3 regions of the Methylobacterium radiodurans genome follow, and region 1 is predicted to be linked to each of the others. Evidence: riboswitches for the same ligand, from Rfam matches in the RefSeq annotation. Region 1 holds a riboswitch; each other region holds the start of a gene.
What was found. A riboswitch is a leader RNA that binds a small molecule or an ion and turns the genes downstream of it on or off. The one in region 1 is predicted to bind cobalamin.
Positions count from the first base shown of each region.

Region 1 (9,697 bases):
CCCTGAAGGGATTGACGATCGAGGTGCGCGAGGGCCAGCTCGTCGCCCTCGTCGGGGCGAACGGCGCCGGCAAGTCGACGACGCTGCGCGCCATCTCCGGGCTGGTCCCGGCCCGGTCCGGCACCATCCGGTTCGATGGCCGCGACATCGCGGGCGCCGAGCCCCGCCGCATCCTGGCCGCAGGCATCGCCCATTGCCCGGAGGGGCGGCGCGTCTTCCCGCAGATGAGCGTCGCCGAGAATCTCGCCATGGGCGCGTATCTCCGCCGCGACCGGGCGGGCATTGCGGCGGACTTGGAGCGCATCTACGGGGAGTTCCCGCGGCTCGCCGAGCGCCGCGACCAGGCGGCCGGCACGCTCTCGGGCGGCGAGCAGCAGATGCTGGCGATCGGGCGCGCCCTGATGGCGCGCCCGAAGCTCGTGCTCTTCGACGAGCCCTCCCTCGGGCTTGCCCCCAACATCGTCGAGCGCATGTTCGCGGTGATCAGGGCGATCTGCGATGCCGGCACCACCGTGCTTCTGGTCGAGCAGAACGCCTTCGCGGCCCTCGAACTCTGCGATCACGCCTACCTGCTGGAGACCGGCCGCATCGTGCTCGAAGGCTCCGGCGACGCCCTGATCGCGGATCCCCATGTCCGGGCAGCCTATCTCGGCGCCTGACGGCGTGCCCGCTCCCGAGGGAACGTCGGACTCGGACCATCCGCGCGCTGAGGAAGCCGCCTGGATCCGCGTTGCCGCCCTGGCGGCATTCGGGAGCAGCCGGATCGTCCCGGTCACGGTCGGCGGGCAGCCTCTCCTCATCGTGCAGGATGGCGACCGGATCTTTGCGCTCGAGCGGACCTGCCCGCACGAGGGCGCCGATCTCGCCAGGGGGCGCTGCGTGGCGGGCCGGCTGCACTGTCCCCATCACCAAGCCTCGTTCGCGCTCGCGGATGGTGCGGTTTCTCCGGGCTGGTCGTTCCGCCCACTGCGCACCTATCCCGTTCGGATCGTGGACGGTGATCTGTTTATCGACGCGCCCGATCTCATCGGGGATCGATCCGGTGCGCCATCAGAGAGTGTTCGATCCCAGATTTGGACGGTGCAGGCTTGAGGCTCGCGGCGATGCGCCGAGCGATCTGCCCGTTGCCGAGGTCCCGCGCGGAACTAGAGCCGTTCCCGATCGCGTTGCAATCGGGAATGGCTCTAAGTCCTTGCTTTGACGCGCTCTCTTGCGCCGAACCGGCGTCCACTTCGGCGGAGAGCGCTCTAAAGGTACCTCAGGACCGGCCACGCCCTCAATTGCTTCAGGCGCACCATGGCGCGGCACGCCAGCCAGAGGGGAACGCTCACGGCGGCCGCGATGACCCAGAGTGCGAGGGGCGAGCCCGCTTCGACCCGGCCCGACGCTCCGGCGAAGCCGAGCGCATGCGCTCCATCGTACAGGACGCGCAGGAGCGCGAGGTGGAGCAGGTAGAAGAACAGCGGCGCACCACCGAAGACACGGAGACCCTCGAGGAGGCGCCGCGGCACCATCTCGAACAACGCCAGCAGGCCAAGGCCGAGCCCGAGCGTCAGGAGCAGGAAGTCGGCCGACGGCGGGTACTTGGTCAGGTTGACGAAGGACAGGGCGGTGGCAAGCGGCGAAGCCCCCTGCTGCCACGGCACCGGCTCGCCGTAGCCGTTCAGCGCGCGCAGGACGAGGACGGTGGTGAGCGAGGCCATACCCAGCGCCAGGAGCCAAGCCTGCCGCCGGACGGCGTCCGCCCTCTCGGCAAACAGCGGCCCGAGGGCATAGCCCGCCGCGATGACGCCGATCCAGGGCAGGAGCGGGTACGAGGTCCGCGCCGCACCGCCCCAGGGCAGGGCGATCATCCCGCGCTGATGCAGGATGGACCAGAGCACGTAGCCCGGCTCGTCCGCCCGAAGCACGATCCCGTCGAGCAGGTTGTGGCCGAGCATGAGCGCCAGGGCCCCGGCCACGAGGAGGGCGCGCGGCAGCCAGATGAGCGCGGCCAGTGCCAGCATGCAGAGTCCGATCACCCAGATGACCTGCAGGTAAAAGATCGCCGGCCGAAAGCTGCCGGTCCAGGCGAAGCTGACGAGCGTCAGTTCCAAGAGGATCAGGAGCAGGCCGCGCTTGAGCAGGAACACGGCGGTCTCCTCCGTGCCGTGCCTCTGGCCGTAGAGGCTCGCCGACAGGCCGGTGAGCAGGATGAAGACCGGCGCGCAGAGATGGGAGGCCAACCGGGTCAGGACGAGGTCGGGCGGCGTCGCGGCGAGGTCCATCGGGTCACGGACCTGGGAGTGCAGGTAGAAGAATTCCCGCACATGGTCGACGAGCATCAACAGCATCACGAGCCCGCGCAGGGCGTCGATCGAGAGGATGCGCGCGGGGCGCTTCACACCTGTGTTCGTCACGGATCGGACCTGCTCTCAAGATGGCGCAGCAGTTTGCGCAGATCGGCCGGCAGCCAGACGCTACCCCCGCGCGACTTGGGGTAACCGCGGCGGCTCAGGGTGTCGGATTGCCGTCGTGGTAGGTGCGCGCAGCATGGCTGTCGGCACCCGCCGGAGGGCGCGTCTGTAGCGCGGCGCGCCGAGCGATGCGGTTCGCCGTCCCACATCACGCGGGCGCGCCCCGCGCTCCGAGGTGGCGGGAGACGCTGGCGCGCTCAAACGGACCATACCGCGAAGCGACGCAGGGCCAGCCTGACCAGGATCAGGGTCATGCCCCACAGGCTGATCGCACCGAGCAGCGCCTGCCACCGCGCCGCGTCCAGCGCCGGGGCGGCGGGGAAGCTCGGGACGGAATCGTAGGCATCGAAATCGAGGCGGGCAGGGCAGCCCGCGCAGACGGCCGCGGGGCGCACCTCCTGCGCCAGGATGCGCGGCTCGAAGAACGCGCGCAGGGTCTGCCGGTGTGCGGAAGCCGCGGCGAGGAAGGCGGCGTGGCGGGCGGCGTCGGTGCCGGCCGCCGTGTCCAGCGAGAGGGCGAGCGCCGTGGCCGGGGACAGGAGACCCAGTCGGGCGCTCCAGACCGCCGCGCCCTCGGCCCGGGCCTGCATCGCCGCGCGGTAGGGCGCGAGCGTCGCATCGTAGAAGGCATCCCGGGCCAGCCGCTTGATCTGCGGCGTCTCGCGCAGGTCGGGCCGGTCCGCACCGGCGGGCACCCGCACCGCCAGCCAGGCCGCCGTGACCCTCGACGCCTCGTCACCCCTGTAGAAGGCGTCCTGAACCCGGCGGCTCGCGTCGATGGCTTCGATCCGCGAGGAGGGTGGGGCCAGGGCAGCGACCGCGAGACCGAGGAGGGCGGGCAGGACGATCGTGAGGCTCGCCCATGCCAGGACGAGGATCGTCAGCGCCGCCACGCTCCCCCGCCACAGGCTGGCGGCGAGCGCGCAGGCGGCCACCCACAGCACGGTGTAGGCGCAGAGCGCGGTGGCCAGCAGGGCGAGGGTGACCGCCCAGCCCGGGGAAAGCGCCGGCTGACCCGCCAGCGCGAGGGCCAGCGCCGTCCCCCCGAGGACGGCGGCGACGAGGACCAGCGCCGCCGCACCGAACTTCGCGCCCGCGACGATCCGGGGCTCGACGGGCTGGGCCGCGATGAGGCGGAGAATGCCGGCATCCCGCTCCGCCGCGATGCGCGTCCCGGCGAGCGCGATCACCGCCAGGGGGACGAGATAGACGAGGACGAAGGCGAGGTCGAACGGCCCGAGCCTCAGGGCGGCGGCCGAGCCCGGTTCGTAGGCGGTATCGTCGAAGACCGTGCTGAAGCCGAAGCTCGTCTTCATCACGGCGGGCTGGATCTCGCTCTGCCCCGCCGAGAGGGCGCCCAGGGGTGTCGGCGGCTTCACGGCGTAGGTCGTGAGGAAGTAGTGCATGTAGCCGAAGGCGTGGGTCGGATCCTGCCAGTAATTGACCTTCAGCGCGCTCGGCTGCGCGTAGCGGGCGGAGGCCTCCCTGGCCTCGCGCACGGAGCGCGCGGTGTCCTCGCGAGCCTCAGCGATCGCCTTCCCTTCGCCGGCCACCCGTCGGGCGCCGGTCTCGGCGCCGAGGCAGAGCGCCGCCAGGAGCGCGGCGAGGATCGCCCATGTCATCCGCTCGCGCAGGATCAGGCGCAGTTCGCTGCGCAGCAGCGGCAGGAAGCGGCGGGCGCTCACGGCGCGAGCCTGCGGATCAGGGGAACGCTCGCTGCGGCGAGCAGCGCCAGCCACAGACCGAGCGCGAGGGCCGGCACCCGGACCTCACTGAAGGACCGGGACAGCGGCAGGGGCGTGTAGGAGAAGGCCGGTATCACCCGCCACAGGTCCGGCCCCGCCAGCAACGCGCTGCCGTCGCGCCGGGGGTTGTCGCGGATCTCGGCGTTCATGCGCTCCGAGATCGCCCGCCGGTAGGCCTCGGCGGACCAGACGAAGTGGGCGTGCTGCGCGAAGTCCGTTCCCGCGAGGCCCTGCGAGACCTGCTGGAGGGCGATGCGCGGCGAGAGCAGCCCCGCCCAGCCGAACGCCGCGTCCTGCGCGGACAGGGCCGCGAAGAACGCCCCCAGTTCCCGATCATAGACCGCGAAGGCGTGGTGGTCGTTCTCCACCATCATCAGGCCGCGCAGATCCACGGGCAGCTCCTGCGGATCGCTCACGCCGTAGCGCGCGAGCGCCTCCTGCGCCCGCGCATCGCTGGACTCGGCGGATCGATGGGGCCGCAGGTCCGCCTCGATCCGCAGGCGGGCCTCGCGATAGGACGGGGCTGGCGAGACCACCGCCATGCCGGCGGTCGCGAGGCGCGGTGCAACGACGCAGAGCGCGACCCAGACCGCGAGGGAGAGCGTCAACGCCCCTCGCGCCGTGCGGGCCAGCAGGGAGGCCAGCATCGCGACGAGCAGGAAGGTGGACCCGTAGACGGCCTGCACCCCGACCCAGGCGACGAGGCGCGGCCAAGCCTGCCAGCCCTCGGTGCCGAGACTCGCGACCGCCACGCCGCCGAGGGCGAGGAGGGGCAGGCAGACCAGGACCACTAGGACCAGGGTCAGGGCGGCCAAGCGGGCGGCGAAGAGCGGGCCGGGCGGCGCGCCGTTGCCGAGAGCAAGGCGCAGAGTGCCGCGTTCGCGGTCCGCCGCGAAGGCGGCGAAGCCGAGGAGAAGCGCGACCAGGGGGACGACGAGCCCGACGATGTCCGAGACATCGGAGAGGCCGGCCCTGTCGAAGGGGCCGGCATCCTGCGCGGCGCGGTAGACCGCGTCGTTGAACAGGTGCGCCTCGATCCGCACCATCCGGCCCATGTAGGGCTCCGTGCCGGGATCGAGGACGGCCAGGGGCGACGAGAGGCGGAACGCCCAGAGGCCGTAATGGTCGGCGGAATGCGGGTTCTTGGCATCCTGCCCGAGCCAGCGCGCCCGCTCGGCGGCGGTGACCCGTGCGACCTCGGCGCCGGATTGCCGGGCGGATTGCCACGCGCCGAGGCCCGTCACCGTCATCAGCAGGACGAGCACGGCGCCGATCCAGCGGACCCGCGCGTCCCGCCACAGCAGCGCCAACTCGGCACCGACGCGCCTCATGCCGCCTGCCCCGACAATCGCTCGATGTAGCGGCGTTCGAGTTCGATGTGATCGATCTCCCGCGGGTCCATCTCCTCGGCGACGCGCCCAGCCGCCAGCACGCCGACGCGGTTCGCCATCTCGCTCACCCGGAACAGATCGTGGGTCGCCATGAGCACCGCCGTGCCGCGGCGGGCCGTCGCCCGCACGGTTTCGGAGAAGGCGGCGGCTGCCGCCGGATCCAGGCCGGAGGTCGGCTCGTCGAGCAGCAGCAGCCGGGTCTTGCGCGCCAAGGCGATGGCGATGCCCACCTTCTGGCGCATCCCCTTCGAGTAGCCGGCGGCGGGCCTCGCCCACGCCTCGGACGCCAGACCGGCCTCGGCTAGGTGCTCCTCGGCCTCCGCCCTGCCGAGGGCGAGACCGGCGAGCGTCGCGAAGTAGCGGAGGTTCTCCAGGCCCGATTGCCCGGGGTACAGGGCCACCTGCTCAGGGATGTAGGCCGTGTGCGCGCGGGCCCCGACGGGATCCGCCCCCGCATCGAGACCGCACACGCGAACCTCCCCCGCCTCGGCCTTCAGGAAGCCGAGGATGAGGTTGATCGTCGTCGTCTTGCCCGCCCCGTTGGGCCCGAGCAGGGCGTAAGCCTCCCCCGCCCGCAGGGTGAGGTCGAGGCCGTCGAGGGCGATCCTGGAACCGAAGCGCTTGACCACGCCGCGCAGCGCCAGAACCGGCTCGACCCCGTCCGCCGCCATCAGAACCGCACCGTCACGGAGCCGGTGATCCGCCGGGGCGAGCCCGGATAGACGCGGAAGACGTTGAGGGAGCTCTCGTAATACGCGGTGTCGAACACGTTCTCGACGTTGAGCGCGAGGCGGGCATTGCCGAACTTGTAGTAGGCGAGCGCATCGACCGCGATGAAGCCGGGGAGCGTGAAGCCGGTACCCGCCGCATCGCCCGCCCGCTCGCCCACGCCGCGCACGCCGCCGCCGATCCCGAAGCCTCGCCACGCGCCTCCCGGCTCGTAGACCGCGAGCAGGCTGCCGGAATGGCGCGGTACGTTGACGAGGGGTGCACCCACGGGGAGCACGTTGTCCCGGGTCACCTTCGCGTCGGCGTAGACGTAGCCGGCGAGCAGCTTCAGTTCCGGCGTGATCTGCCCCTGGGCGGTCAGCTCGAAGCCCTGGCTGCGCACGGCGCCGGCCGCGAGCGAGAACCCCGTATTGGCGGGATCGGGCGTGAGGACGTTCTCCCGCTCCACCCGGAAGGCGGCGGCGGTGAGGAGCAGGTTGCCGCCGAACAGCTCGGACTTGGCGCCGACCTCGTAGCCGAGGCCGGTCTCGGGCGGCAGGGCCGTCCCGCGCGTCACGGCGGCGGCGTCGGGTCCGATGTTCGGCCGGAAACTCGTCCCGACATTGGTGTAGACGGCCAGTTCCGGGATCGGCCGGTAGACCAGGCCCGCCCGGGGCGAGGCCGCGACCCGCGACTGATCCGCCTGGGACCGCGGGATGCGCTCCCGGAAGGACTGTTCGAAGATGTCGAACCGCACGCCGACCAGGGCCCGCCATTCCGGGCTCAGCACGATCTCGTCCTGCGCGTAGAGACCCGTGTTGGTGATGCGCTCGATGTTGTTGCGCGGGATGGTGATCGGCGGCAGCGCCTGCCCGTAGACCGGCGAATAGATGTCGAGGGCGAAGGGGCTCGTGCGGAAGTTCGAGCGCAGATAGACCGTGCGGCTGTCGGTGCTCTCCCGGTCCATGCCGAGGAGGAGCGTGTGGCCGATGCCCCCGGTGTCGAAGCGCCCGATCAGGTCGGCCTGGCCGACCGCCACGTCCCAGCGGTAGTCGCGCACGTTGCGGTCGCGCGAGACGGTGCGGTTGTTGGCGGCGATGGCGCGGATCTCCGCCGATTCCCCTTCGAGATCGCCGGTGTTGAAGTAGGCGGCGAGCCGCATCTGCCAGTTCTCGTCGAAGCGATGATCGACGCGGACCTGCAGCGAATTGTTGTTCTGGACGGTGCTCTGGCCCGGCTCGCCGAGGAAGCGCGACAGGGGCAGGAAGCCGAGTTGGCGGTTGATCGCGATGACGCCCCGGTCGAAGACGATGCGGTTCTTCACGAACTCGGCCTCGACCGTGACGCGCGTGTCCGGCGTAACCTGCCAGCTGACGACCGGAGCCACGAGGAGACGATCGCTGTCCACGAAGTCGCGGAAGCTACCCGCGCCCTGCGCGGCGAGATTGAAGCGATAGAGAACCGTCCCGTCCTCGTTCAGGGCGCCGCCGGCATCGATGGTGCCGCGCGTCAGACCGAAGGAATCGACCTGGTTGCCGAACTCGACGAACCGCTCGGCGGTGGGCTGCTTGGTGATGAGGTTGACGAGGCCGCCCGGATCGCTGCGCCCGAACAGGGCCGCGCCCGGCCCCTTGAGCACCTCGATGCGCTCGACGTTCTGCGCGTCGGGCGGAGGCGGCGTGCCCCGATTCAGGGGAAAGCCGTTCTTGTAGATCTCCGAGGTCGTGACCCCGCGGATGGCATAGCTGAAGATCGAGAGTCCGCCGAAATTGTTCTGCTGGGCGACGCCGGGCAGATAGTTGAACGCCCGATCGACACGGGTGACGGCGAGGTCTGTGATCGTCTCGCGGGGCGCCACGGAGACGGCGACCGGCACATCGATCTGCGGGGTGGAAGTGCGCGTCGCGCTGACGGCGGTGTTCGCGCCATACCCCGGCGTCGGGCCGATCAGACCGATCGTGCCGCGCCCCGACACGGTCGTCCGGGCATCTCCCTCGCCGACCTGCTCGACCGAGAGCTCTCCCAGGGTCACGCTCTCCTGCGCGCGAATCGCCCCGACCGGCGCGCCGGCCGAAAGGACTGCAGCCAGGGCCAACCGCCCGCGGCGCCTCGGTCCCGTCCGGCGGCCGAACGACTCTCGGCTCCGCCCGGCGCTCACGTGGAAGGAAGGCTCTCGATCCGCGGCCACCGCACACTCGCTACTGTCGGGTGGCGGCCACGCGGAAGCGAGCGGAGCACGCCCGAACAGGCGGCACCGCGCGCTCCACGGGGCACCCCGCCCGAGGGACGTCATCGTGCCGAAGGCAGGTCTCCTGGCTCACGGGTCCCAGCCTCTGCCAGACCTTCCCGATGCGGAGCATCAGTGGTCGTCGCTGGCAGACGCTCGCCGTTCACAGTTGCGGGGTCAGCTTCGGATTCGCTCCGGAAAGCTCACCGAATTCCCATCTTAGCTCCGGGCCGGGACCCGGAGAACCTTGGCTTGACGATACTTGCCTTGCCATCCTCTCCCGTCAACGGGCCGAGCAAAAATTGTAACACTGTTACAGGAGGCGTGGCCGAGCGGCCACAGCTTCCGGGCCGACCCCGGCGAACCTAGAGGGATGCTGTCGGAGCTGCGGCAACAGTGTCCTGTGTCTTTCAGGAGGCGCAGGAAGCCCCCGCGATCCCACGTCCACGACGGCTCTCCAAACGACAGTCCGGGTCCTGTGCGGCGCCTGCACCGTGCATCTCGACGGCCAGGCGACCCGATCCTGCCAGGTGCCGCTGGAGAGCGTCGGCAGCCAGACCATCACCACCATCGAGGCGATCGAGCAGGATGCGGTCGGCCGGAAGGTCGTCGAGGCCTGGGTCTCGATGCAGGTGCCGCAATGCGGCTACTGCCAGTCCGGTCAGGTCATGGCCGCCGCCGCCCTGCTGAAGCAGACGCCGCACCCGACCGACGGCGACATCGCCGACGCGATGACGAACCTGTGCCGCTGCGGAACCTACAACGCCATCGCCGCCGCGGTGCGGCAGGCCGCCGCCTGAGGAGCCCGGCATGCATCCGCTTCTCTCCCGGACCGCCCCGTCCCGCCGCCGCTTCCTCGGCACGGCCGGAGGTGCCCTCGTCCTCAGCGGCCTCCTGCCGGCGCGCATGGCCCGCGCCGAGGCGCAGGGCCCCGCGGAAGGCGCGGGCGCTCTCGCCTCCAAGCCGGGGACCCGGGTCGCTGCCTTCCTGGAGATCCACCCGGACGGGACCATCAAGCTGCTCAGCCCCTTCGTCGATCCTCGTCGCTCGCGATGCCGCCCGGCTGCGGGGGGCGGCCGACCCTATCGGGCACGAAACAGGCGTGGCCGTCGACGTCATGGCCGCCGATTTGACTCTGCCGGCGGACCTCGCGGCGGTCCGGGACCGCGT
Region 1 is NZ_CP029551.1:5,061,283-5,070,979, reverse strand. Features, by position in the region: gene DK427_RS23785 (ABC transporter ATP-binding protein) at 1-659, shown strand, start outside; gene DK427_RS23780 (Rieske (2Fe-2S) protein) at 631-1,092, shown strand; gene DK427_RS23775 (acetyltransferase domain-containing protein) at 1,248-2,333, opposite strand; gene DK427_RS23770 (DUF3526 domain-containing protein) at 2,654-4,141, opposite strand; gene DK427_RS23765 (DUF3526 domain-containing protein) at 4,138-5,532, opposite strand; gene DK427_RS23760 (ABC transporter ATP-binding protein) at 5,529-6,263, opposite strand; gene DK427_RS23755 (TonB-dependent siderophore receptor) at 6,263-8,389, opposite strand; cobalamin riboswitch at 8,585-8,792, opposite strand; partial or broken gene DK427_RS23750 ((2Fe-2S)-binding protein) at 9,007-9,327, shown strand; partial or broken gene DK427_RS27620 (hypothetical protein) at 9,338-9,565, shown strand; gene DK427_RS23745 (SDR family NAD(P)-dependent oxidoreductase) at 9,507-9,697, shown strand, end outside.

Region 2 (9,697 bases), 910 kb from region 1:
CATGCCTGTCATCCACTGGCGAAAGACTGCTGCATCGATCAGCGTGTCGCGCCAGAGGACGGTAGCGACGTTGGGGAAGCGGTTGATCAGATCGCGGAGCGCGTCATGTGGGATGAAGGCCACCACGGCTTTGGTCGCCGCGCAGAGGCTGTGATCCATGGAGTGGATGTGCAGGCTCTGCAGGTCAGGCACGTCGCCGGGGATGTGGAAGGAGAGGATCTGGCGCCGCCCCTCGCTGAGCAGCTTGTAGCGGCAGGCCCAGCCCTCGAGGACAAGGCAGCACCGCGAGGGCCGGTCGCCGTCGCGCACGATGTCCTGCTTGGGCTGCAGCACCTTGGTTGTTGCCGGCAAGCGCAGGATGGCCTGCCGCTCCTTGTCCGAGAGGCCGGCGATACTGTCCAGCTTGCGCACGAGCAGCGCCAGGGCGTGATCATTGGCAGGATTAGGCATGGTGCTTCCCCTCGCGATGCAGGCGAAAGCCCACGCCAATTCCAGCCGCCAGCGCACGATCCATGAGCCGATGGCGAGATGAATTTAGAACACAGGCGGCCCATGACGAGCCACCGGGGCTGAGCAGTTATCCAGCTTCGTTCCTATGCCAGAGCCAAGCATGAACAAAAGCGGGTCCGTTGGCGGCCCTTTGCCGTTGTCGCTGACGACGTAACCCACAAAGATCCTTTCTACGTCCGTCAACGTTCTTGCATTTGCGATGCGCAGGGTATCTTCTTATGGACGGGAACTGGCACTCAGCCGAGCAGCCGCAACAGATCACATCGCCTTCGGAAGGGGACATTTTCCGGCTGAATGCTTGAGATCAGGCTGAGGAGATCCAGCGAAATCTAATAAATCCCGCACTAGCTCTGCCTCCACGAACGGCTTCTCTCGCCGCGGGCGGTCATCGTGTCTGGAGGCTTAAGTGCACGCTAATACTGCATGACCTCTGTTACGGAACGGTCTTGGCCCAAACCGCCGAGGCGGCGCCCGCCGAGATCGAGGTTGTGCCTTCCCGCTTCGACGCCGTGTACTCGGACATAGGGATGCCAAGCATCGACGGGATCGGAATCGCCGAGCGGATGCGGGAGCTGCACCCGGGACTGCCGGGGGTCCTGACCACCGGCTATAGCGACGTGCTGGCGCGGGACGACGCACTTGGGTTCGCGCTCGTGCGCAAGCCGTACTCCGCCGAGCAGGTGGCGAAGGCCTTGAAGGCGGCTGCCGACCGCAAGGCCCGGAACGCCGTGACCTCCGGCACTCGATAGGGCCGCAAGCGGCCCTCAACCCGCCGCCGGCTTGGCGGGGAGGGGCAGGCCGAGTTGCGCGCTCTCCGTGTCGCGTCCGCTGCGGCGGTCGAGGAAGCGCAGTACCGGCGTCACCGTCACGCCGTGCAGCAGGATGGAGACCAGGATGGTCAGGCCGGCAACGCTCCAAATGAGGTCCGCCTGTTCGAAAGCGGCGTGGCGCATGCCGTAGGCTAGGTAGTAGATCGTGCCGAGCCCGCGAATGCCGAAGAAGCTGATTACCGCCCGCTCGCTGGGCGGCCCCTTCGAGCCGAACTGGCTAAGCCAGCCGCAGGCCGGCCGTACGACGAACAGCGCGAGGAGGGCGAAGGCCGCCGCCTGCCAAGTCAGGGCGTCCAGCAGCCCGGTCATGAGGGCGGCGCCGAACCCGACCAGCAGCACCATCATCAGGAGTCGCTCCAGCTCCTCGGCGTAGTCGTGCATCTTGTAATGGTAGTCGTGGCTGCGGTGGGCCGAGCGCAGGGCGAGCGCCGCCACGAACACGCCGACGAAGCCGTAGCCGTGCGCGGCCTCGACCGCGGCGTAGGTCAGGCAGGTGATGCCGAGTGCGACGAGGCCGTCACCCGACCGCGACAGCTTGGCGTGGTTCGGCAGGTGGAACGTGAGCCAGCCCATGCCGCGGCCGATCAAGGCCCCGAGCGCAACGCCGGCCCCGATCTTCCAAGTCACGTCGATTGCCAGCCATGCGCCGAGCTCCCGGGCGCCGAGGCCGCCGGCCGCCGCGAGCGCGACGGCAAGGTGGACGAAGGGGAAGGCGAGGCCGTCGTTGAGGCCGGCCTCGGAGGTGAGGGCGAACCGCATCTCGTCCTCCCGTCCCTGCTGCGGCGGCCCGACCTGGACGTCCGAGGCGAGTACCGGGTCGGTCGGGGCCAGGGCCGCTGCGAGGAACAGGGCGGCGGCCGCGCCGAGGCCGAGCAGGGCCGCCGCCAACGCGGCGAGTGCCATGATGGTCAGCGGCATCGCGATGGCGAGCAGGCGCCAAGTCACCATCCAGCGGTGCCATCCGACAAGACGGTCGAGCTTCAGCCCCGCGCCCATCAGCGAAACGATGACGACGAACTCGCTCGCGTGTTCGACGAGCGCGAGCCGTTCCCGTGGATGGAAGGCGTGCCCGGCAAGACCTGGTAGCAGGGTCAGGCCGGCGCCGATGCCGACGCAGCAGATCGGGAGGGAGAGGGGCAACCGCCGGACGACCATCGGCAGCCACGCCGTGAGAAGGACGAGGGCGCCGAAGCCGCCGAGGGCGAGGACGTAGGGTTCCATGGAGGACGAACCGTGGCCCTGCCGTACCGTTCCCCCACCGACCCATGGGACGTCTGTGGTTCATTGGCGTGCCGAGCCCGATTCTGTGGGGCGTGTTCTCGGCACTGATGCACTACGTGCCCTACAGCGGCGCCTTCATCTCCGGCGTCTTACCGATGGCGCTTGCTGCGGCTGTCGACCCGGGCCGTCGATGGTCCTCGCCACCGCCGTCCTGTTCCTCGTCGCGGAACCCCTGTTCGGCCAGGCGATCGAACTCCTGCTCACGGTCACTCGCCCGGGCTCTCGCTTTCATCGACACGATGGTGGCTCTGGCCGACGCGGGCATGAACCTCCACCACAGCCATCGGCATCGATTCCATGGATGGGTCGGTGAGACGTCCGGATGCCATGTCGAGGTCTCGGGCCGGGATGCGGAAGCAGAGCGCGGCATCGGCCCGGCTCGGAGTCGAGGACAGGTCATGACCCTGACAGCATGACAGCTTGCTGTTTTTAGCCGCCTGAGGATGCTTCTGCCTCCTTCGCAAGAGCGATGACCCCTCATTAACAGCATGCTGGCATGACAGCATGCTGTTAGCATGGCGGGTTCGACAGCATGCCTCGGTTGAATCGTTACCCGAGCGCGGATCCCGAGCCGTCCGGCAAGCGGAAGGTCATGATCTACGTCCCGCCCGGCTTGCATCGGGCGATGAAGCAGGCAGCCCTCGACGATGGGGATCGCTTCATCAGCGAAGTCTACGTGGAAGCCGCCCAGGCCTTCCTCGCGAGCCGAGGACTCAAGGTCGGGGTGGAGGGGGCTTCCGAGAACGCTCTCGGGAGAGAATCCACGCCGTCGATTGCGGACCTCGTCGGGGCGATCGAGGGCCTGGGTAAGCGACTTGAAGAGGCATTGGAGCACGGAAGCCCGCCTCGGCCTGTCGAGGCGCAACCGGCCGGTAGCCGGGCGGCGGAGGCTATGCGGGTGGTCCTGGAGGTGCTGAGGAAGGCCGGGAGTGATGGACTTTCCGCCACCGAGCTGTCGAGAGCGGTGCATGGTCGTGGCGTGAGATCGGGGGCCGAGGAGGCCGCGAAGGCGGTCCTGCGGGCCGCCGGTCTGGTCCGGTGCGAGGGGCGGCGCTGGCTCCTCGATGGTTTCGAGCGGACCGGATGAGAGGTTTCTCGAAGCCGCCGATCGGTACCGGAAGACCCTTCCGCCGGCATACCGGAGCTTGGCCTTCTGCCGAAGGAACGAGGCCGCATCGACGCGGGCCGGATCGGGCCGCGCCCAACAAAAATCATCGGCTCTGTCAGCCGGCTCCCTGTGAAAAAATTGCCCGTACCTGGGCTAGCTCGCCGATCTTGCCCGGCGGTCCCCCATCGCTGCATCGCCGTCCAGCCCACGACCACCGTGCTGAGCCCCCTTCGGTTCATGCGGCCGGCGAAGGAGTTGCAGGCCCGATTGAATCCCTCGGCGCGACGGTTCGCACACTGGCGCAAGGTGGCGGGTAGGCTGTCGCCGGCCCAGCCACGTCCACTTGCGCGCCGCATCGGCACGACCCCAGCACCGGACTTTTGGGGAGCATTGGCTCGGCATCCATCGTTTTCTGGAGCGGCTCCGCGACCAAGCGACCGACAAGGGCGAAGGCGATTGCCGAACGCCATTCCCGATCGTGCCAGCCATGCGATCGAGACGCGTCTGCCCTGCAGAGCCGGTAACCGAGCGGCCATGCCGGGAGCGGCCGTTGGCGTAGCAGGTAGACGGATCCCCCGCTATGTGCCCGGCATGCCGGTGGCCACGACCCGGCCCCTACTAAGCTCCCCTGTGGCATGTCCTTCCACCGTGACGCTCGAAGTCGTCTTCGCCGGGTTGCTCAGCCGAAGAGGCCCCGATTAGCCCCGGATAAATCCCTGGACGCATCCCAGACAGAGACGTCTTTTCAGTTACTTAGCTCGGATCAAACACTTAGGACGTTCGGAGGTAAGTCTCCCCTCAGCTCCACCACTCATTTTTCGATCCGAAAAATAGAGCGGTGGCAGGAGCTTGGAATACCAAGCACCCAGGACATCACCCAATCAGATCGACGACATCGGGCGCTCTCGGCCAGGTTCTGCGACTTGAGAAAGTCGGCGGATCCTCGCGGCGTGAGGGCATTCCGGCCCAATGTGCATGACTCCGATGGCGGCCCCGCAGGTAGGCGGTACGGCTTCATGGCCGAGGCATGGGGCGGCATGGGCTGGCGACCCCGGCAGGGCTCGAACCTGCGACATCTCGCTTAGAAGGCGAGTGCTCTATCCAGCTGAGCTACGGGGCCGGCCGCGGGGGCCGAAACACCACGCCGTGCGCCACCGGTCAAGGGTTCGCGCCGGCACGCGGGTTGCGCCCGCGGAAGGCCGGGAACCGTGGCCGGCCTCCGCGGCAACCGTCGCCCGCGCGTCCGTCGCTACCGGCGGGCGCCGCCCCGGTCTATGGAGCCCCCGCGCAGGGAGATCCAGAGGACCGGCATGGCACACCCGGACTTGACCAATCACGATTTGGCCGATCCGGACATCGTCGTCGTCGGGGGCGGCATGGTCGGCCTCGCGTCCGGCCTCGCGCTGCTCGAACGCGGTCTCTCGGTCGCCCTCGTCGATCCGGGCGAGGCGCGGGCGCGCACCTCCTACGGCAATGCGGGCGTGCTGAGCCGCGGCTCGATCTTCCCGATGGCGGGCCCGGCGCTGTGGCCGAAGCTGCCGGCCTATCTGCGCAACGCCGACAGCGCCCTGCGGGTGAACCACGCCCACCTGTTCCGGGTGGTGCCCTGGGGGCTGCACTTCCTGGCCGCGGCGCGCGAAGCCCGCTGGCGGCGGGCGGCCGCCGCGCTCCTGCCGCTGACCACCGCGGCCTACCCGGCCCACGAGCGCCTCGCGGAGCGGGCCGGGACGCGGGCGCGGCTGCGCCGCTCGGGCTGGCTGAAGCTCTACCGCACGGAAGCGGCCTTCGCGGGCGCCGCGCTGGAGCGGATGATCCTCGCCGAGCACGGTGTCGCCCTGGAGCTCGTCGACGGCGCGGCCCTGCGCGACCTCGAACCCGCCCTGGTGCGCCCCTATGCGCGGGCCATGCTGCTGCCGGAGACCGCCGCGCTTGCCGAGCCCGGTGCCCTGGTGGAGGCCTGCGAGCGGCTCTTCACCGAGACCGGCGGGCGCTACCTGCGGGGCGCCGTCACGGCCCTCGCCCCCGAGGCGGGCGGCTGGCGGGTGATCCATGCCGGCGGGAGCCTCCGGGCGCGGCAGGTCGTGGTGGCGGCAGGCGCCGCCTCGGCCGAGATCCTGCGTCCGCTCGGCTACCGCTTCGCCTTCGCGGCCGAGCGCGGCTACCACCGGCACTACGCCCTGCACCCGGACAGCCCGCCGCTGACGCGGCCCGTGCTCGACACGGGCGCCGGCTCGATCCTCGCGCCGATGGGGGAGAGGCGGGTGCGGGTGCTCTCGGGCGTCGAGCTGAACGCCCGCCACGCCGCGCCGGATCACCGGCAGATCGAGGCGGCGGCGCGGGAGGCGGCCGGCACGCTGCGGCTGGGCGGTCCCCTCGACAACCAGCCCTGGATGGGCTCGCGCCCCTCGACCCCGGACGGGATGCCGGTGATCGGCCGCGCGCCGCGCCACGACGGCCTGATCCTCGCCTTCGGCCACGGCCATATCGGCCTCTCCACGGGGCCTATCACCGGCCAGCTCGTGGCCGACCTCGCCACCGGCACCGAGCCCTCTGTACCGCTCGCCCCCTTCGCCCCCGACCGCCTGCTGCGCTGGCCGCACCTGTAGAGTCCCGGGTTTCCAAAGGGCCCGAGGCCCTTTCGGCGCCGAAAGGCGCTGCTGGCGGGGTCCGGGGTGCATGGCCGCGGGATTGGCTCCACCGTCCCGGCAGCGCCGGGCCGGGGGAGCCAGATGCAGGGCTCTGCCCTGCACCCGCCAAAGGTCTCGACCTTTGGAAACCGGGACATCCGCGCCTTTTCCGGCCGTGCAGCGTTGACTCCGGACGAAGCGTGGCCGTAGCTGGCCGGGACGGTTCCCTTCGGGGATCAAAAGGGAACGCGGTGAGGGCTTCATGCCTGATGCCGCGGCTGCCCCCGCAACTGTGAGCGGCGAGCCTTCCGCCACCATGTCACTGGGCCCCGGCCCGGGAAGACGGTGAGAGGGCAGCGACCCGCGAGCCAGGAGACCTGCCGTCAGCCGTGGTCACACGCGAAACGCGCCGGGCGGGGTGTCCTGGCGGGTGTCGAGGCATCGCCATGCCCGTGGGCAAGGCGGCCGCCGAGGCCTCGTTCGCGGTGACGTGCCACAAGGCCGCCCGCGCCCGCCCATGCTCGCCGCCGCAAGATCCCCGTCCCTCGCGCGACCGCGCGTGTCCCGCTGCGGGGACGCGCCGAGCCGCGCGGATCGACCGATCCGCGGACCCCAGGATTGTAACATTGTTACATTCACGGTAGGGCCCTCGGCGAGGCGCCGCCGCGCCCGGATCCCCGGACCCGCATCATGTCCAGACGTCCTCATCGCGCCCGCCCCCGGTGGGCCGCGCCCGCGCGCGCGCTCCCGCTCCTCCTGGTGCCGCTGACGGGCGCCCACGCGCAGGAGCGCGCCGCCCGGGATCCCTCACTCCGGGGCTCCGCCGTGATCGACGGCATCGTACTCGACCAGCTCTCGGTCGAGGGCAGCGGCGTCTCGCTGACCCGGGCCGACCCGGTCGGCCTCAACCTGCGCACCCCCGACCGGGGCGCGAGCCGGCTCGGCCTGACGCCGCTGGAGACGCCCGCCAGCATCGACATCGTGTCGGGCGAGACGGCGCGCCTGCGCGGCCAGAACACGGTAGCCGAGGCGGTGACGCAGGACGCCACGGGCATCACCACCATCGCGGCCCCCGGCAACGGCAACGGCGCCTTCACGGCCCGGGGCTTCGCCGGCCCGAACTCGGTCCAGCAGCTCTACGACGGCACCCGCCTCTATGTCGGCGCCAACACCGTCACCTTCCCGTTCGACACCTGGAACGTCGAGCGCATCGAGGTGCTGCGGGGTCCGGCCTCCGTTATGTACGGCGACGGCGCGATCGGCGGCGTGATCAACGTGGTGCCCAAGAAGCCGAGCTTCGTGCCGATCAACGCGGGACGCGCGGTGATCGGCAGCGACGGCGTCGCGCGCCTCGCCCTCGATTCCGGCGGCGCGATCGGCCAGGACGCGTTCGGCGACACCTTCGCCTACCGGCTGAACGTCAGCGGCAACCGCGGCGACGGCTGGGTCTCGCCCACCGGGGATTTCCGCAGCCTCGCGGTCTCGGGCGCGCTGCTGTTCCGGCCGAGCGCGGATCTCTCCTTCACGCTCAGCCACGACCTCGGCTACCAGGAGCCGGAGCGCTACTGGGGCACGCCGCTGGTAGCGGGGAAGATCCCGGACCGGATCCGGTTCAACAACTACAACGTCCGGGACGCGAAGATCACCTTCGCGGACAACTGGACTCAGCTGAAGACCGAGTGGACGCCCTCGGCCGACGTCACGATCCGCAACACCGCCTATCGGTTGACCTCGCGCCGGCACTGGCTCGACGTGGAGCAATACGCGTTCAACCGCGCGACCGGCCTCGTCGACCGCGGCGACTACCTGGAAATCTACCACAGCCAGGAACAGGTCGGGAACCGCTTCGACGCCGCCTTCCGTGGCTCGCTGTTCGGGTTCCGCAACGAATTCCTGGCGGGCTTCGACGTCAACCACATCGGCTTCCGCCACAGCAACAACTTCTATTTCGACAAGACCGACAGCGTGCCGCTCCTGGGCTATGGCCCAGGCTTCTTCCCGCAGGACGGGCGGGCGCGGTCCGCCTACGCGACGAATACCAGCCAGGCCTCGGTCTTCGCCGAGAACCGCCTGATCCTCTCGGACCGGCTCTCCTTCCTCAGCGGCGTGCGCTTCGACGCGCCGACGCTGCACCGGCAGGATCTCGTCACCGGTGCAACCTTCGAGAACACCTACCGATCGCTCGGCTACCGCTTCGGCCTCGTCTTCAACCCGACGCCGGACACGGCACTCTACGCGCAGTACGCCACCGCGACCGATCCGGTGGGCAGCCTCATCACCCTGTCGCAGTCGCTGGCGGGCTTCCGGCTCGCCACCGGGCGGCAGGTCGAGGTCGGCGCCAAGGGCATCGCCCTCGGCGGTGCGCTCGACTGGACGCTCGCAGGCTACCGCATCGTGAAGGATGACCTGATCTCCCGCCTGCCCGGCAGCTCCGCGGTCGGCGTGCAGGTGGGGAGCCAGTCCTCGACGGGAGTGGAGTTCGCCGCGGCTTTGCGTCTGCCCCACGGCTGGCGGCTGGAGGGCAACCTCGCGCTCCTGCGGGCGCAGTACGAGGACTTCACCCAGGTGGTGAACGGGCAGGCCGTCTCCTACGCCGGTAACCAGCCGCTCGACGTGCCCGAGCGCGTGGCCAACCTCTGGGCGACTTGGGCCTTCGCCCGCGATTGGGAGGCGCGGCTCGGCGTGCAGAACGTCGGCACCGTGTTCAGCGATTTCTCCAACACCGCCCGGCGCCCGGCCTACAACCTCGTCAATCTCGGGCTCGACCATCAGGTCACGCCGGATTCCCGGCTGTCCTTACGCGTCTACAACCTGCTCGACCGGGTCTACGCGATCTCGGGCAACGCGGTCGGCGGGGTCGGCACCAACTGGCTGCTCGGGCGCCCGCGCTCGGTCGAGGTGGCCTACAGCGTGGCTTGGTGAGCGTGGCGTGAGAGATCGGGCCGCACCGGAAAAGCGGGCCCGCCGCGGCCGTGCCGGGCGGGCCCGAAGTCTGCTCCGAACCCGCAGCTTAGCGCGCGGATCCGGACAGGAAACGGCGCGGAAGGCTTAAGCCCGGCCGCTCAGGCAGCAGCCCGGCCGCTCAGGCAGCCGGCAGCACGCGGCGCAGGCGGGCGAGGACGAGGGTGAGAACCCGGGCGGCGGCCCAGCCGAAACCGCCCCCTGCCGCCTTGACCAGGAAGTCCGCCTCGCGCCCATGCCGAGTGGGCTGGATCAGCTGAGACAGTTCGAGCAATCCCGCCGCCGCGACCGTGAGCGCCAGCACCGCAAGGCGACGCCGCGGGTAGCCGCAGGCGAAGAGGAAGCCGAGGAGCGCGAAGGCGCCGAAGCGCTCGGCGGAG
Region 2 is NZ_CP029551.1:4,147,737-4,157,433, reverse strand. Features, by position in the region: gene DK427_RS19580 (Crp/Fnr family transcriptional regulator) at 1-450, opposite strand, end outside; gene DK427_RS19575 (response regulator) at 957-1,259, shown strand; gene DK427_RS19570 (cation:proton antiporter) at 1,275-2,561, opposite strand; partial or broken gene DK427_RS27155 (AI-2E family transporter) at 2,615-2,873, shown strand; gene DK427_RS19560 (hypothetical protein) at 3,214-3,708, shown strand; tRNA gene DK427_RS19555 (tRNA-Arg) at 4,773-4,849, opposite strand; gene DK427_RS19550 (NAD(P)/FAD-dependent oxidoreductase) at 5,040-6,335, shown strand; cobalamin riboswitch at 6,562-6,755, shown strand; gene DK427_RS19545 (TonB-dependent receptor) at 7,047-9,278, shown strand; gene DK427_RS19540 (VanZ family protein) at 9,439-9,697, opposite strand, start outside.
Region 2: it holds a riboswitch for cobalamin, as region 1 does, so the genes downstream of both, DK427_RS19545 (TonB-dependent receptor) here and DK427_RS23755 (TonB-dependent siderophore receptor) in region 1, are expected to answer to the same signal.

Region 3 (9,697 bases), 610 kb from region 1:
GCGCGAGGCGCAGCCACGCGGCGGCCCGGTCGGCGAGCGCCGCGATGCCGGGGGCGTAGGGCACGGCGCGCCGCTCGACATGCCCCTCGACCTCCGGTGCCTCCTCCTTGTGGGAGATCGGGAAGCCGCCGAGCCGGCCGTCGAACTCGGGCAGCGCCACCTGCATGGCGAGGTCGGCGGCGTTCATGCCCCGCGCCGAGGCCGCCCAGGCCTCGCGGGCGGAGCCGAGCGTGTAGGCCTGGAGCACCGGGCAATCGGCCGCGTCGAGCACGAAGCCCGCATCCTCGCGGGCCGCGAACGCGGTGGCGGCGATGATGAGGTCGGGCTTTCGCGCGCGAAGCGCCGCCCGCACCGCCTCGACCGCCTCCGGGTCCTTCAGGCTGGAGACCGCGACGACCAGCGTGCCGACGCCGCGCGCGGCGAGCGCGGCCGTCAGCGCGGCGGCGGGCGCGAGGTCGCCGCCGAGCGCCGCCGAGCGGTAGACGAGGACGAGCGCGTGCGGGGCCCCGTCCGCCAGCGGCGCGGCCCCGGCGGCGAGCGCCCGCTCCAGGGGAACCGGCCCGCAGCCGGGGCAGCACGGGAAGCCGCGGGGCAGGGGGCTGGGCGGCGCATAGGCGAAATCCCGGCCGATCTCGGCCGCGAGCCGCCGCAGCATCTGCCGCAGGTTGTCGCGCCCGCCCGCGCGGAAATAGGCGTCGAGGTGCGGCGCCAGCTCGGGCGCGGTGGCGTGGGCGTCGAGGCGGAGGTCGGGCCGGTCGTCGCCCGGCAGCAGGACGAGCTTGACCCCGTGCGCCCGCGCCGCGGCGGCGCAGCGCTCGATGCCGTAGCGCCAGTAGTCGAGCCCGCCGAGGCAGCGGATCACCACGATCCGCGCGCGGGCGACCACCGCGTCGACGTAGAGATCGACCGACATCGGGTGGCGCAGCCGCGCGAGCTTGGCGAGGCGCAGGGCGGGCAGGCCGGGCTCGGCGGCGGCGGCCTCCGCGATCCCGGCGAGGTCCGTGTCGGTGAAGGAGAGGAACACGATCTCGCCGGGCGTCTGCCCGAGGTCCAGAGCCGCCTCGCCCTCGTCGAGAGAGACCGTGTCGATGCGGACGAGGTGCATCTCAGGCCGTCGAACCCGTGTCGTCCGCCACCGGACGCGGGCGCAACGGGAAGCTCACGCCGTCGTAGATCTCGGCGAGCGGCAGCGCGATCCCGAGCGCGGGCAGCGCGACGTTCCCGTCGAGGTCGACGAGACGCGTCTCCTCCCGGGCCCGGTTCGCGCCGTGCGACCAGAGCCGGATCTCGGCCGCGTTCGGCTCGACCCGCAGGATGTGCTCAAGGCCCGCGACGGCCTTGTACTCGGCAAGCTTGGCGAAGGCGTCGAAGTCGCGGGTCGAGGGGGACAGCACCTGCGCGACCAGCCGGGGCTCGGCCGCCCGCCGGGCGTCCGGGTCGCGGGCGCCGCAATCGACGCCGACATCCGGGCGGCGGATCTGCCCGGGCAGCGTCTCGACGCTGCCATCTCCGGTGAAGGGCCGGCAGCCGCTGCCCCGCAGCCGCGTCTTGAGCGCGGCCACGAGGTTGACCACGATGTCGTCGTGGACGTTGCGCGCGCCGGCCATCATGCCGACGGCCACGCCGTCCACGAGTTCGTAGCGCTCGGGCTGGCGCTCCTGCCAGGCGAAGAACGCCGCGACGCTCATCGGTTCGGGTCGACGATCGAGCATGGTGCAACCTCGGCGCAACTCTACGCCGCAGCCGGCCGAACGCCTACCCGGCGAGCGCGGCGGCCACGGCCTCGCGGTCGAAGCCCTTCAGACCGATCACCACGAGCGTCCCGTCGCGGGGCTCGCCCGCGCGCCAGGGCCGGTCGAAATGGTGGCCGACGCGGCGGCCGACGCCCTGCACCACGAGGCGCATCGGCTTGCCCTCGACCGCGGCGAAACCCTTGATGCGCAGGACGCCCGCGGTCTCGGCCGCCCGCTCCACCCGCGCGGCGAGGTCGCCCGGCGTCGCGGTCGGGCGGATGGGGAGCGCCACGGTCTCGAAATCGTCGTGGTCGTGGTCCTCGCCCTCGCCGTGGTGCGAGGGGCGGGCGTCGAGGTCGTCCTCGGCCGCGGCCCCGAGCCCCAGGAGCACGCGCGGGTCGATCGCGCCGCGCTCGGTCTCCACCACCTTCACCGCGCGCGGCAGGTGTCCCTCGACCTCGGCGCGCACGCGGGCGCGGGTCTCGGCGTCGATCAGGTCGGACTTGTTGAGCACCACGAGGTCGGCGCAGAGGAGCTGGTCCTCGAACACCTCCTCCAGCGGGTTGTCGTGGTCGACCGCCGTGTCGGCGGCGCGCTGGGCGGCCGAGGCCTCAGGGTCGTCCGCGAAGGCGCCGGAGGCGACCGCCGGGCCGTCCACCACCGCGACCACGCCGTCCACGGTCACCCGCGAGCGGATCGCCGGCCACTGGAAGGCCTGGACCAGGGGCTTGGGCAGGGCGAGGCCGGACGTCTCGATCAGGATGTGCTCCGGCGGCTCCGGCCGGTCGAGCAGCGCGGTCATGGCGGGCACGAAGTCGTCGGCGACCGTGCAGCAGATGCAGCCGTTCGGCAGCTCGACGATCGCGTCCTCGGTGCAGCCCTCGACGCCGCAGGCGGCCAGGAACGACTTGTCGAAGCCGACATCGCCGAACTCGTTGACGAGGATGGCGAGGCGGCGGCCGCCCGCGTTCTCGACCACGTGGCGCACCAGCGTGGTCTTGCCGGCCCCGAGGAAGCCGGTGACGATGGTGCAGGGCACCTTCTGGACGATGGTCATCGGGCCGGACCTCTACTCCGCGGCGCGCGCGGGAAACGGGGGGATGCGGGCGATGACGCCCTTGCGGAAGGCTTCCGGGCGCTCGCGCCAGGGCACGATGCCGTCCGGGGTCGCGCCGTAGCGGGCGAGGCCGTCGAGGATGGTACGGGCGGACGAGGCCGCGTCGAGATCGCCGTAGACGTAGGTCCAGCGGTCTGAACTCGCGACCGCGACCGTACAGGGCCGCTTGCAGACCGACAGGCACTCGACCGGCTCGATCCGGAGCGCGGCGTCCGGACGCAGGTCCAGCTCGGCGCGCAGGGCGTCGAGCAGGCGTGCGCCGCCGCGGGGACCGTCCGGCGCGTCGTCGGCCGCGCGGCAGGTGGTGCAGACGTAGAGGACGGTGTCGTCAGGCACGGGCGGGCCGCTCCCGTCCGAAGGCCTGCCAGGCCCAGCCGAAGGAGAGGCCGATCACCGCCCAGAACACGAAGCCGACCGCGAGCGAGCGGGCCGCGAACTGCGCGGCGAGTCCGGCCGGCAAATCGGACTTCGCGGCGGCCACCTCCGGCGCCCCGGCGATATGGGGCGCCACGATCAGCACGAGGCCGCCGAGGATCGTCACGGCGACGCGCCGGATCGCGATGAGATAGAGCCCCATCCCGGTCGCGAGCGCGGTCATCAGCCACCACGCCTGCCGGGTGGCGAGCGGCGCGGCCTCGCTGCCCGGCAATTCCGGCGGCAGGCCGAGCGCGGGCGCAAGGCCCACGCTGACGAAGCCAGCCACCGCGAAGGCGAGCGCCCGCTCCGGCGTCGGGTCACGCCCGAGCGCCAGCATCACGGCGCCGAGCAGCAGCGCGTAGCCGACGCCGCCGACCAGCGTGGCGAGGCCCGTGAAGAGGATGCGCGGCAGGCCCGCGCCGGGCTGCCAGGCCGGGGCGCCGTGGTCGTGCGACTCGCCCCCATGGGCCAAGTGCAGTTGGGCGAGGTGCAGAAGCGCGCCCTCGAACCGCGCGGGCGCGAGCGGCAGCGCGGCGCTGTGCGCCGTGCCGCTCTCGTAGCGCTCGGCCTCGATGATCAGCGGGGAGGTGAGGGCGACCTGGAGACCGGTCGCGACCACGGCCGCGAGGAAGCCGGCGGCGAGCGCCGCCGACAGGAGCCGGAGGATCATGAAGCGGGTGGCTTCAGCCGGTCAGTGGCAGGGGAAGTTCTGCGTGTGCCGGAAGTCGTGCGCCGCGTTGTGCAGCGCCTGGGCCGGCGCGAAGCCCGCCATGAAGACGAGGCCGAGGCCGAAGAGGGCGGCGAGCAGAACCGCGCCGAGGCGCTCGTTCGTGCGGGTGGCGCCGAGGGTCTGAACCTGCGTGGTCATCGGGTGACGATCTCCGGCCGCCCCACCGGCGGCGTTCGAGGAAACACGGGCGGACGGCAGGTCTCCTGGCTCGCGGATCCTCGCGCCTGCCGCCTTCCCGGGACATCCCGGTGGCTGGTGGCAGGAACTCGCCGCTCACAGTTGCGGGGGCAGCCGCGGAATTCGGGTCGCCCCGTCACCGCATTCCCTTTTCACCCCCGCGAGGGGGCACCGTCCATTCTCGCTCATAGCCTGTCGGGACCGAGGGCACAACGCGTTCCCGGCCGGACTTTCGGCCAGTATCCCGGCCAGGACCCGCAGCGCCGGGCTTTGACGGCCCGGGCGCTGCGGGGCAAAGGGTTCGGATGCTTCAAACCACCTCCCGGATGACCCTGGTGCTCGGCGGCGCGCGCTCGGGCAAGAGCGCCTATGCGGAGGCGCTGATCGAGGCGCGGCCGGCGCCCTGGCTCTATCTCGCCACCGCCCAGGCGTGGGACGACGAGATGCGCGAGCGGATCGCCCTGCACCGGGCGCGGCGCCCGGACGGCTGGATCACCCGCGACGCGCCGATGGATCTGCCCGAGGCGGTGGCGGAGGCGACGGGGCCGGTGCTGGTCGATTGCCTGACGCTCTGGCTCACCAACCTGATCCTCGCCGAGGCCGACGTGACGGCGGCGGGCGCGGCCCTGCTGGCGGCCTGCGCGGCGGCGGCGGGACCCGTGGTGCTCGTCGGCAACGAGGTCGGCCTCGGCATCGTGCCGGACAACGCGCTCGCCCGCCGTTTCCGCGACGAGGCCGGCCGCCTGCACCAGCGCCTCGCCGCCCAGGCCGACCGCGTCGTCTTCATGGTGGCGGGCCTGCCCATGACCGTGAAAACCGACGCGAAACCCGGAGGTCAGCCGTGAGCGACGACGCAGAGGCCGAGCGCCACCGCGAGAAGATGGCCAAGCGCAAGGCCGTGCAGGACGCCGAGGTGGCGGGGAAGACCGTCGAGAAGGGCCTGCTCATCGTCCATACCGGCCCCGGCAAGGGCAAGACGACCGCAGCGCTCGGGCTGATGCTGCGCGCCCTCGGGCGCGGCTGGCGGGTGGCCTGCGTGCAGTTCATCAAGGGCGGCTGGGACACGGGCGAGCGCCACGCGTTCCAGGCCTTCGGCGAACGGGTCGCCTGGCACACGCTGGGCGAGGGCTTCACCTGGGAGACGCAGGACAAGGCCCGAGACATCGCAGCCTGCCGCCACGCCTGGGTGCGGGCCGAGGCGCTGATGGCCGATCCGACGGTCCGCCTGCTCGTCCTCGACGAGCTCAATATCGCGCTCCGCTACGACTATCTCGACCTTGCGGCAGTGGTGGGAACCCTCCAGGCTCGGCGGCCGGACCTGCACGTCGTGGTCACCGGCCGCAACGCCAAGCCGATGCTGATCGAGGCCGCCGACCTCGTCACCGAGATGGGCAGCGTGAAGCACCATTTCGCGTCGGGCGTGAAGGCGCAGGAGGGGATCGAGTTCTGATGGTCGTGCGCGCATGACCCGCGCCCTGATGATCCAGGGCACCGGCTCCGACGTCGGCAAGTCGCTGATCGTGGCCGGGCTCGCGCGCGCCTTCTCCCGGCGGGGCCTCCGGGTGCGGCCGTTCAAGCCGCAGAACATGTCGAACAACGCCGCCGTGACAGTGGACGGGGGCGAGATCGGCCGCGCCCAGGCGCTCCAGGCGCGGGCGGCCGGGATCAGCCCCACCGTCCACATGAACCCAGTGCTGCTGAAGCCCCAGAGCGAGGTCGGCTCGCAGGTGGTGGTGCAGGGCCGCATGATCGCGACCGTCAGGGCGCGCGACTACCAGGCCTGGAAGCCGCGCCTGATGCGGGCGGTGCTCGACAGCTTCGCGCGGCTGCGCTCGGAGGCCGACCTCGTGCTGGTCGAGGGGGCGGGCTCGGCCTCCGAGGTGAACCTGCGGGCCGGCGACATCGCAAATATGGGCTTTGCCCGCGCCACCGATACGCCGGTGATCCTCGTCGGCGACATCGACCGGGGCGGGGTGATCGCGAGCCTCGTCGGCACGAAGGCGGTGATCGATCCGGCCGACGCCGCGATGATCCGGGGCTTCCTCGTCAACCGCTTCCGCGGCGACCCGGCGCTGTTCGCCGACGGCATGCGCCTCATCGCAGAGCGGACGGGCTGGGACGCTCTGGGGCTCGTCCCGCACCTGCCCGCCGCCGCGCGCCTGCCCGCCGAGGACGTGCTGGGGCTCGCGGGCTCGGCGCCCGGCGCCGCGGGGGTGAAGATCGCCGTGCCGGTGCTGCCGCGCATCGCCAATTTCGACGATCTCGACCCGCTCAGGGCCGAGCCCGGCGTCGCGGTGGTGCTGGTGCGTTCGGGCGAGCCGATCCCGGGCGACGCGGCACTCGTGCTGCTGCCCGGCTCCAAGACCACGATCGACGACCTCGACGCCCTGCGCGAAGAGGGCTGGGACATCGACCTCCGGGCGCATCTGCGCCGGGGCGGCCGGGTGCTCGGGCTCTGCGGCGGCTATCAGATGCTCGGGCGCACGCTCTCCGACCCGCACGGCATCGAGGGCGCGCCGCGCACCGTGCCGGGCCTCGGCCTCCTCGACGTCGAGACCGTGATGACGCCCGAGAAGCGGCTGGAGGCGGTCACCGGCACCAGCCTCGCGGACGGCCTGCCGTTCACCGGCTACGAGATGCATATCGGCGCGACGTCCGGGCCCGACGCCGTCCGCCCGCTGCTGCGGCTCGCCGACGGGCGCCTCGACGGGGCGGTCTCGGCCGACGGGCTCGTCTGCGGCACCTACCTGCACGGGCTCTTCGCCGACGACCGGCAGCGCGCCGCCTGGCTCGCCCGGCTCGGGGCGCAGGCCGGCGGCATCGCCTACGAGGCCGGCGTCGAGGTGGCGCTCGACCGGCTCGCCGAACACCTCGAGACCCATGTCGATCTCGGGCGCCTGCTGGCGCTGGCGCGCTAGGATTGACCGCCCTAGGCTAAACCTGAAGTCCGGACCGGAAGCCGGACGCGGGAGGACGCCATGAGGCCCGACATCACCCCCGAGCCGCCTCAGGTCGATGCACGCCTCGCGCACGACACGGTCCGCACGGTGACGCTGCGGCTGATGCCGCTTCTCGGGCTGATGTACCTCATCGCCTATATCGACCGGCAGAACATCTCCTACGCCAAGCTCCAGATGGTCGGCGATCTGGGGCTCAGCGAGAGCGTCTACGGTCTCGGCGCCTCGCTGTTCTTCCTCGGCTACTTCCTGTTCGAGGTGCCGGCCAACGTGATCCTGGAGCGGGTCGGCGCACGGCGCTGGTTCGCCCGCATCATGTTCACCTGGGGGCTGATCACGGTCCTGCTCGGCTTCACCCAGAACACGACGATGTTCTACGTGCTGCGCTTCCTGCTGGGCGTGGCGGAGGCGGGCTTCTTCCCGGGCGTGCTGTTCGCGCTCACCCTATGGTTCCCGCAATCCCACCGCGCCCGGATGATCGGCTGGTTCATGATCGCCAGCGCCTTCGCCAACGCGGTCGGCGCGGCGATCGGCGGCGCACTGCTCGACCTCGACGGGCTCCTGGGCCTCAAAGGCTGGCAGTGGGTCTTCGTGGCGACCGGCCTGCCGGCCCTGGTCCTCACATTCGTGGTGCTGAAGATCCTGCCGGACGGGCCGGAGCGGGCGCCCTGGCTGCCGCCCGAGGGCAAGGCCTGGCTCTCGCGCCAGCTCGCCCACGAGCGCGCGAGCGGGGGACAGGTCGAGCACCATAACCCCTTCGCGGCGCTGCTCGACCGGCGGGTCTGGATGCTGGCCTCGGTCTACGTGGCCTTCCCTCTGGCCGCCTACGGCCTGAGCTACTGGCTGCCAACCGTGGTGAAGGGCTTCGGTGCCTCGAACACCACGAACGGCTTCATCAACATCGTGCCTTGGATCGTCACGGCCCTCGCGCTCTGGTGGGTGCCCCGGCGCGCAGCGCGCACCGGCGATCAGCTCTGGCACGTGGTGGTGCCGGGGCTCGTGGCGGCCGCCGCCCTGGTGCTGAGCGTCGTGCTGCCGGGTGCGGCGCTGAAATTCGCCTGCCTGTGCGTGGCGGCGGCGGGCGTGTTCTCGGCCCAGCCCGTGTTCTGGTCCCTGCCGCCGACCTTCCTCAAGGGCGCGAGCGCGGCGGCCGGCATCGCGGCGATCAACTCGGTGGGCAATCTCGGCGGCTTCGTCGCGCAGAACGCGGTCCCGTTCATCCGCGACCGCAGCGGCAGCGACCTCGCGCCGATGTATTTTCTCGCGGCCTGCCTCGGGCTCGGGGCCTGCCTGATGTTCGTGGTGCTCTCGGCGCTCCGCCGCGACGCTGCCCGGCGGGGAAGGGCGATCGAGCCGGCGGCGCCACGCACGGCGTAGCGGGTCAAAACGCGATCCGCTTGGCCGCGCGAGGGGCTGCTGAGGCGGTGAGCGGACTCCAGCGCTACGGCTGCGGCTCGCATTGTCTCGACCGGCCTAGAACCTTAACCAGGCTATGTGTGGTTAACTCTAAGTTAAGTGGTTAAAATCTATCCCTCGGGGGTGTCCGAAGGGTATGTGTGCCGATCGCGTGCTTCATGACCAGCATCCTGACCAATAGCTCGGCGGTGATAGCGCTACAGACCTTGCGCTCGATCAACAGTCAGATTGACACTACCAATAACCGATTCTCGACTGGCCAACGTATAAGTTCGGCCGCTGATGGCGCCGCCTACTGGGCCATCGCCTCGACGTTGCGGTCTGATCGCGGTATCAATAGCGCTATCAAATCAAGCCTCGCTCTTGGTGCGGCTGGTATCGACGTGACAACGGTTGGCCTCACAACAACCTTGGCCGATCTCGGGGAAATCCGTGAGCGCCTTGTGAGCGCCATGTCCGAGAATACTGATCGGCCAAAGCTTCAGGGCGAGATCGAAATTTTACAACAGAAGCTACGGACGAATGCTGACACCGCATCCGCGAATGGTCAGAATTGGCTATCAGTCGATTCTGGCGCCAGCAATCCAAATTGGACCCGCTATGCCAATTTCGTTTTAGGCGCCCCGCGCAGCGACAACGGGACCTTGTCAACGAAGATAGAAAAGCTGGACATTGCTTCATTGGCCCTTTTTGACGCCAACACTGTCGTCCCACACACGCCACTTGTCACCGGCAGCGAAACAATTGATCAAATATACAGGCTCGCACAAAGTATAAATTCATCAGGCCTCAGCTCGCAGATTACAGCCTCCTACGCTGGCACGAACAAGCAAGGTGATGGAACATTGCGCTTGTACGTCCGCGATATGAGCAAAACTATCATCGGTAGTTATACAAACGGCGTCGCCGCACCTGTGGCGGGGGTGCCAGCAGATCATCCTATTGATCAGTTTGGCGATCCGCAGGCGAGTTACGTCGACATCGCCGTGTCCGACCTGTCGGCAGGAGACGTTGTCTCCTTCCAGGTTTCTGGCGCACCAGCATCAAGCTTTACTGTGACCAACGAAGGCGACGGCATCGATTTTAGCGGCGGATCCGAAATACATCTGGAAATCAGACCGTTTCGGGACAAGTACCCAGCTGTAGTTTA
Region 3 is NZ_CP029551.1:4,448,117-4,457,813, reverse strand. Features, by position in the region: gene cobN (cobaltochelatase subunit CobN) at 1-1,105, opposite strand, end outside; gene DK427_RS20880 (Uma2 family endonuclease) at 1,107-1,712, opposite strand; gene cobW (cobalamin biosynthesis protein CobW) at 1,756-2,790, opposite strand; gene DK427_RS20870 (DUF1636 family protein) at 2,803-3,186, opposite strand; gene DK427_RS20865 (CbtA family protein) at 3,179-3,937, opposite strand; gene DK427_RS20860 (CbtB domain-containing protein) at 3,959-4,135, opposite strand; cobalamin riboswitch at 4,174-4,365, opposite strand; gene cobU (bifunctional adenosylcobinamide kinase/adenosylcobinamide-phosphate guanylyltransferase) at 4,480-5,019, shown strand; gene cobO (cob(I)yrinic acid a,c-diamide adenosyltransferase) at 5,016-5,624, shown strand; gene DK427_RS20845 (cobyric acid synthase) at 5,638-7,092, shown strand; gene DK427_RS20840 (MFS transporter) at 7,153-8,508, shown strand; gene DK427_RS27410 (flagellin N-terminal helical domain-containing protein) at 8,706-9,697, shown strand, end outside.
Region 3: it holds a riboswitch for cobalamin, as region 1 does, so the genes downstream of both, DK427_RS20860 (CbtB domain-containing protein) here and DK427_RS23755 (TonB-dependent siderophore receptor) in region 1, are expected to answer to the same signal.